Regions from separate parts of the Delftia sp. DT-2 genome, predicted to be linked through region 1. Evidence: riboswitches for the same ligand, from Rfam matches in the RefSeq annotation. Region 1 holds a riboswitch; the other holds the start of a gene.
The links. Region 1 has a riboswitch for cobalamin ahead of PO605_RS25915 (TonB-dependent receptor domain-containing protein). Riboswitches for the same ligand answer to the same signal wherever they lie in the genome.
Positions count from the first base shown of each region.

Region 2: linked by a shared signal. The riboswitch ahead of PO605_RS28960 (TonB-dependent receptor) and the one ahead of PO605_RS25915 (TonB-dependent receptor domain-containing protein) in region 1 are both predicted to bind cobalamin.

Region 1 covers NZ_JAQOTI010000017.1:97,413-100,805, reverse strand. The annotation lists gene PO605_RS25935 (AraC family transcriptional regulator) at 1-67, opposite strand, end outside; gene PO605_RS25930 (sulfite exporter TauE/SafE family protein) at 196-1,002, shown strand; gene PO605_RS25925 (helix-turn-helix transcriptional regulator) at 1,012-1,203, opposite strand; gene PO605_RS25920 (hypothetical protein) at 1,315-1,704, opposite strand; cobalamin riboswitch at 1,801-2,026, shown strand; gene PO605_RS25915 (TonB-dependent receptor domain-containing protein) at 2,097-3,393, shown strand, end outside.
Region 2 covers NZ_JAQOTI010000024.1:52,557-55,949, reverse strand. The annotation lists gene PO605_RS28975 (2OG-Fe(II) oxygenase) at 1-519, shown strand, start outside; gene alkB (DNA oxidative demethylase AlkB) at 547-1,197, shown strand; gene PO605_RS28965 (2OG-Fe(II) oxygenase) at 1,212-1,886, shown strand; cobalamin riboswitch at 1,899-2,217, shown strand; gene PO605_RS28960 (TonB-dependent receptor) at 2,339-3,393, shown strand, end outside.

The sequences.
Region 1 (3,393 bases):
AGTCGGTGCCGATGGCCAGCACATCGCGCGCCACGGCGTCCACGGAATGCAGCGGGATGTTGAGCATGGGAATGTCTGGAAAACAGCCAACAGGCTTTGGCAGGAATTCAAGGATTATTGACCCATCCGCGAAAGCAGGCCAAACCGCGGCATCCTAAGGTTCAGTCCTTGCTCGTTTTTTCCAAAGGACTGTCTGTGTTCCCTCTCCTGCTGCTGGCTTTCGGTGTGCTTGCCGGCGTGACCACCGTGCTCTTCGGCTTTGGCGGCGGCTTCGTGGCCGTTCCGCTGCTTTATGCGCTGCTGACCTCCATCCACGGCGCGGACTCCGCCGTTGGCCAGGCTGCCATGCACATTGCCGTGGCCACCTCCACCTGCGTGATGATTTTTGGCGCCTCCATGGCCACGCTGCGCCAGCACCGCGCGGGCGCCCTGCCCTGGGATCAGGTGCGGCCACTGGCTGGCTTCATCGCGGCCGGTGCCGTGGCGGGCGCGGCGGCCGCCACCTGGATCAGCGGGGAATGGGTGCGCTGGGCCTTCATCGCCTACCTGGCCCTGACCATCGCCGACGCGCTGCTGCGCCCGGGCTTCGTGCACGGCACCGCCGCCGGCATGCAACCAATGGGCCGGCAGGCGGCGGCCACGGCGGGCCTGGCCATTGGTGCGATCGCGGCCTTCCTGGGCGTGGGCGGCAGCGTGATGACCGTGCCGCTGATGCGCCGGCGCGGCGCCAGCATGGCGGCCGCCACGGCCATGGCCAGCCCGCTTTCCCTGCCCATGGCCGTGGCGGGCACCGCGGCCTACATGCTGGCATCGCACGGCGCGGGTCTGGGGGCCTGGCATGTGGGCTACGTGGACCTGCAGGCCTTTGCCCTGCTGACGACCGGTTCATGGACGGGCATCAGGCTGGCCGCCCCGCTGATCGGCCGCATTCCCGATGCCCTGCATGCCAAGGCCTACCTGGCCCTGCTGGGCCTGGTGCTGCTGGTCATGATCGTGGCCTGAGCGCTGCGCTCAACCCTCCTGGAAGATCGCCTCGATCCGGGTCTCGAACACCCGGGCAATGGCGAATGCCAGCGGCAGGCTGGGGTCGTAGCGGCCCGTCTCGATCGCGTTCACGGTCTGGCGCGACACGCCCAGCAGGTCCGCCAGCGCAGCCTGGCTCCAGCCGCGCTGGGCGCGCAGTTCACGGATGGTGTTTTTCATCGCCGGGCCGCCCCAAGATGAAAAGGCACCCCCTCGGGGGCCAGCGGACCTTGCACAGCAAGGGGAGCGCGGGGGTCATTTTTCATGGGAGGGGCACTTTGGCGGAACAGCTCATCGGCTGCGCAGCCAGTGAGCCACCGAGGCAGCCACCCAGAGCGCACCCATCAAGGGCCACACCATGAACATGCTGAGCTTGGGAAAACCTGCCACTTCCAGGAATCCATAGGTGAAGGTGATGCCCGCCGTACCCGCCGCAGCAATCGCCAGTTGCTCCAGCATGGACTTGCGCAGGAACTCGTCGGTATCGCGCACCAGCCGCACGATGGCCCGTACAGCCAGCGCAAACGCCAGCATGGGGCTGAGCAGCAGCGCCGTGCGCAGGGCACCCGCCTCCATGTCGGCACTCAGCACAAGCGCCCCGACAAGCAGCGCCGAGTACAGCAGCAGCGCAAATCCCAGTTCCTTCTGATAGCGGCGGTTGGTGGCAAGGGTTCGATTCATGGATGGATCTCGGCATGTGTAAAGGATGCTTGACATTGTGCGATGCCCGTCAAAGACATGTCAAGCAAGCTTTACATGCCTGCCGGACGCCCCGCCGTACAATCGCCGCCGTTGGTGCCAGCAGCCCCAGGGGCTGCGGTTAAACGGGAAACATGGGGCGGCCAGATCAAGCCGCCCGCATGTACTGCCCCCGCAACAGTGAGTGAAACGCCGCGTGCATGGCACCGGCCCCCGCCAAACCCGTGCCACTGGGCGTACAGCCCGGGAAGGCCTTGGCGAGTGCGTCACCAGTCTGGATACCGGCCAACAGGCGGCCGGCCGCGCATGCAGCGCAGCCGGTCTTTGTGGTTTCCGTGCCGGCGGGGTCGCTGGCGCGCAACTGGTCCGCATCCATGCACACCCTCGCCTTCGCGCGCGCCTACGGCGCCGCCCTTCGCTCGCCTCCGGCTTTCTCCGCACCTCGGATGTCCGCCCTGGCCCTGGCCTCGCTGCTGGCCTGCCAGGCCCAGGCGCAAACCCAGTCCTCGCAGCTGGACACCGTGGTCGTCACCGCCTCGCGCAGCGAGCAGCCGCTGCGCACGGTCACGGCCGACATGACCGTGATCGATGCCGAGACCATTGCCCGCAGTGGCGCCACCGGCGTGGCCGACCTGCTGGTGCAGGTGCCGGGCGTGCAGATCAACCGCAATGGCGGGCCGGGCCAGGTCACCTCGGTCTACCTGCGCGGCACCAGCAACCAGCACACGGCCGTGTTCGTCGACGGCGTGCGCTACAGCTCGCAGGAGCTGCAGGGCGGAGCGGTCTGGTCCACCCTGCCGCTGGCGCAGATCGAGCGCATCGAAGTGCTGCGCGGCCCGGCCGCAGCCATCTATGGCTCAGACGCCATGGGCGGCGTGATCCAGATCTTCACCAAGCGGGCTGACGGCCAGACCCGCGCCTATGCCGAGGCCGGCATAGGCAACCAGGGCACCAGCAAGCTGGCCACAGGATTCCAGGGCGGAGCCAACGGCTTCACCTATGGCCTGAACCTGGCGGACGAGCGCAGCGACGGCTTCGACGTCTACCCCGGCAACACCTTCTCGCCCAACCCGGACAAGGATGGCTACAGCAACACCTCGCTGGGCCTGAACGCGGGCTACAAAACGGGCATCCACCAGATCGACGCCAGCCTGCTGCACAGCCGCCTGCGCACCCACTACGACCAGAGCCCGCCGCCGTTCGACGACTACGACGTGGTCAAGAACACCACCGGCAGCCTGCGCTGGCAGGCCGGCTGGAACGCCATGTACAAAAGCGTGGTCCAGATCTCCCATACCGACAGCCAAAGCGACCGCCACACCCAGTCGCCCGAAAGCGCCAAGGGCCGCTCCACCAACTACCTGCTGCAGAACCTGTTCACGCTGGGCCAGCACCGTTTCAACATCGACCTGGAGCGCCGCGAGGACAAGCTGGACACGCAATACGCCTGGACGCAGAACACCGACAGCCGGCGCGTGCAGAACTCCCTGTCGGCCGGCTGGCGCCTGACCGAGGGCCGCCACCAGTTCGACGCCAACCTGCGCCACGACCAGGTGCGCGACCAGCAGAACAAGACCACGGGCGGCCTGGGCTACGGCCTGCAGATCGACCAGCGCTGGCGCTGGGTGGCATCGGCCGGCACGGCCTTCAGAACCCCCACGCTGTACGAAC
Region 2 (3,393 bases), on a different contig from region 1:
GAATACCGGTATTTCGACTACCCCTTGCCACCTCTGCTGCAGCGGCTGCGCGAACAGCTGTATTCCCGCCTGGTGCCGGTGGCCAACCGCTGGAACCAGCGCATGGGGCTGGATGTGCGCTATCCGGACCGGCTGCAGGACTTCCTGGCGCGCTGCCACGCGCACGGCCAGTTGCGGCCCACGCCGCTGATCCTCCAATACGGCGAGGGCGACTACAACTGCCTGCACCAGGATGTCTATGGAGAGCATGTGTTTCCGCTGCAGGTGGTGTTGCTGCTGTCGCGGCCGGGGCAGGACTTTGCGGGCGGCGAATTCGTCATTACCCAGGCCGATGGCGACCGGCAACGGGCCGATGTGATGGCGCTGGACCAGGGCGATGCGCTGGTCCTGGCCGTGCGCCACCGGCCCGTGCCGGGGCGGCGCTCAGGCTACCGCCGCGCGGCCATGCGCCATGGCGTCAGCCGCGTCCGAAGCGGCCATCGCCATACCGTGGGGCTGATCTTTCATGACGCACTCTGATATGACGCACTTTGATGGACGGCCGGTATGAGCACGCTGGATCTTTTTGCCGATGAATCTCCCATGGGCATCGAACCCATTGGTCCCCGGTCCGTGGTGCTGCGCGGCCACGCCCTGCCTCATGCGGCGCCACTGCTGGCTGCGGTGGACGGCGTCATGGCCCAGGCGCCGCTGCGCCATCTGGTCACGCCGGGCGGCTTCACCATGTCGGTGGCCATGACCAACTGCGGCGCGCTGGGCTGGACCAGCGACCGGCGCGGCTACCGCTACAGCGCCATCGACCCGGTCAGCGGCCAGCTCTGGCCCGCCATGCCGGCCGTGTTTGCGCAGCTGGCGGGCGAAGCGGCCGCCGCTGCGGGCTTCGAGGGCTTCGCGCCCGACGCCTGCCTGATCAACCAGTACCTGCCCGGCAGCCGCCTGTCTCTGCACCAGGACCGCGACGAGCGTGACCTGGACGCGCCCATCGTCTCGGTGTCACTGGGCATGCCGGCCACATTTCTGTTTGGAGGGCTTGCGCGCGCGGACAAGACGGCCAGGGTGTTGTTGCAGCATGGCGACGTGGTGGTCTGGGGCGGCGTGGATCGGCTGCGCCACCACGGCGTGTTGCCGCTCAAGGACCAGCCCCACCCGCTGCTGGGCGGGCGGCGCATCAATCTCACGTTTCGCAAGGCGGGTTGAATGGCGGGGTCGACATGGATGGGCTGAACAGCAGTGATCGCTTCGCCGGCCTGGACTGGGGCCGCATTGCCACCCAGCTCGATGCAGAGGGCCATTGCCTGCTGCCACGGCTGCTGAATGCGGATGAAAGCCGCGCCCTGGCTAGCGAGGCGGCCATGCGCAATGGCCTGCCGCCCTCCCTCGACACATGGCGCCCGGTGCTGTACCGGCATCTGCTTGCCATTGCCAATCGCTGGCGTGCCCAAATGGACATGCAGCCTGCCCTGCCCGCCTCGTTCGAGGCCTTCGGGCAGCTGGGCCACCAGCGCGGCCAAATGCATCCGCAGTCGCACCTGCTGCATGTGGCGCAGGCGGGCCATGCGCCGCTGCGCTCATACAGCGAAGGTGCGGCGGTGTTCCCGCTGCAGCTGGTGCTGCTGCTGTCCCGGCCGGGCCAGGATTTCGAGGGCGGCGAATTCGTGATGACCGAGCAGCGCCCGCGCATGCAATCGCGCCCCATGGTGCTGCCGCTGGGCCTGGGGGATGCGGCCATCATCGCCACGGGGCCGCGCCCGGTGCGCGGTGCGGCAGGCTTTTACCGCGTGCATCTGCGGCATGCCATCAGCCGCGTTCACCGTGGCGAGTGGCTGGGTGTGGAGCTGCTGCTGCACGACGCGCCGCAGGCTACCGACGCGGGCCGCTGGCTATAATGCCGCGCCTGCAAAGGCATCCGTGCATCAGGTGTCCACATGCCAGCCATGGGGATGAAACGGGAACAAGGTGACTGCCAGCAAATGCTTTTTGCGCTGCCGGCACAGGCCTTGGCTGCCCCCGCAACGGTAAACAAGTCAAGGCGCTCCACGCCTGTCCCGCCAGTCTCCGCAACCCTGCGGAGGGGCGATGACAGGCTGTCACTGGTCCATGGCGTGGTCTGCAACATGCAGCTTTTCGCGGGTGGATTGGGAAGACGGGGCGCTGGGCGCAAGGCATGTCCTTGCGCCGCTTGTGAGCCCGGAGACCGGCCTGCTGCGTTTCGCGCCCGCTGAGCGGGCGCTTTCTTGACTGTCTGCGGGGTGCGGATGGCAATGTCCTGCACCCTATCCTTGCACGCTGGCTGGAGAGGCGGCAGTGCCTTGCTTTCGCATCAGGCGGTCGAAGACCGATGTTCGAAATGCATTCCTCCCTTTCCTGCGTTCCCAGCACCCGTGCTGCCGATTCCCTTTGCCTTCGGCTGAGCCCGCTGGCCCTGGCCTGCGCCTTCCTGTCCGCTCCTGTGCAGGCACAGACTGTCCTGCCCGAAGTGCAGGTCACCGGCCAGGCCGAACGCATCGGCCAGCAACTGGCCCAGCCTGCGCGCTCGGCCAGCCATACCGGCGTCTCCAACCAGGAAGTGCCTGCCAGCGTGGATGGTGTTTCTGCCGAGCAGATGCAGGAGCGCGGCGACTACGCCCTGGTGGACGCCGTCACGCGCACCGTGGGCCTGACGTCCAGCAGCACGCCGGGCAATGGCGGCCTGTCCTTCAGCAGCCGCGGCTTTGCGGGCGTGAACTCCGTGGGCGTGGCCGAAGACGGCATGGTGCTGGGCGTGGCCGCCGGCACCACGGCCTATCCCGGGGACAGCTGGGGCTACGAGCGCATCGACGTGCTGCGCGGCCCGGCCTCGCTGATGTATGGCAGCGGCACCATGGGCGCCACCGTCAACGCCATCCGCAAGCAGCCCAGCCGCACCAGCTCGGCCGAGGTGCTGCTGGGCGCTGGCACGGACGACACGCTGCGCGTGGGCCTGGGCGTGACCGGCGCCCTGGGCGCCTATGCCAGCTACCGCATCGACAGCTACACCGCGCGCAGCGCGGGCGAGCGCGACCTGGACCAGTCGCGCAACGGCAAGTTCATGAGCACGCTGCGCTTGGAGCCCACGAGCGACCTGCAGATCGACCTGATTGCCGACCGCAGCGTGCAAAAGCCCAGCCGCTACTGGGGCACGCCGGGCCTGGACGGCAAGGTGGTGGAGTCCCTGCGCGACCGCAACTACAACGCCGAAGACAGCGTGCTGCGCTATGCCGACGAGCGCCTGCGCGCCAAGGTGCAATGGAAGGCCAATGACTGGTTGACGGTGCGCAACGAGCTGTACCACGTGCAGTCGGACCGCCACTGGCGCAACATCGAGGCCTACGCGCTCAACCCCGCCACTTGGACCGTGGGCCGCTCCGACTACCT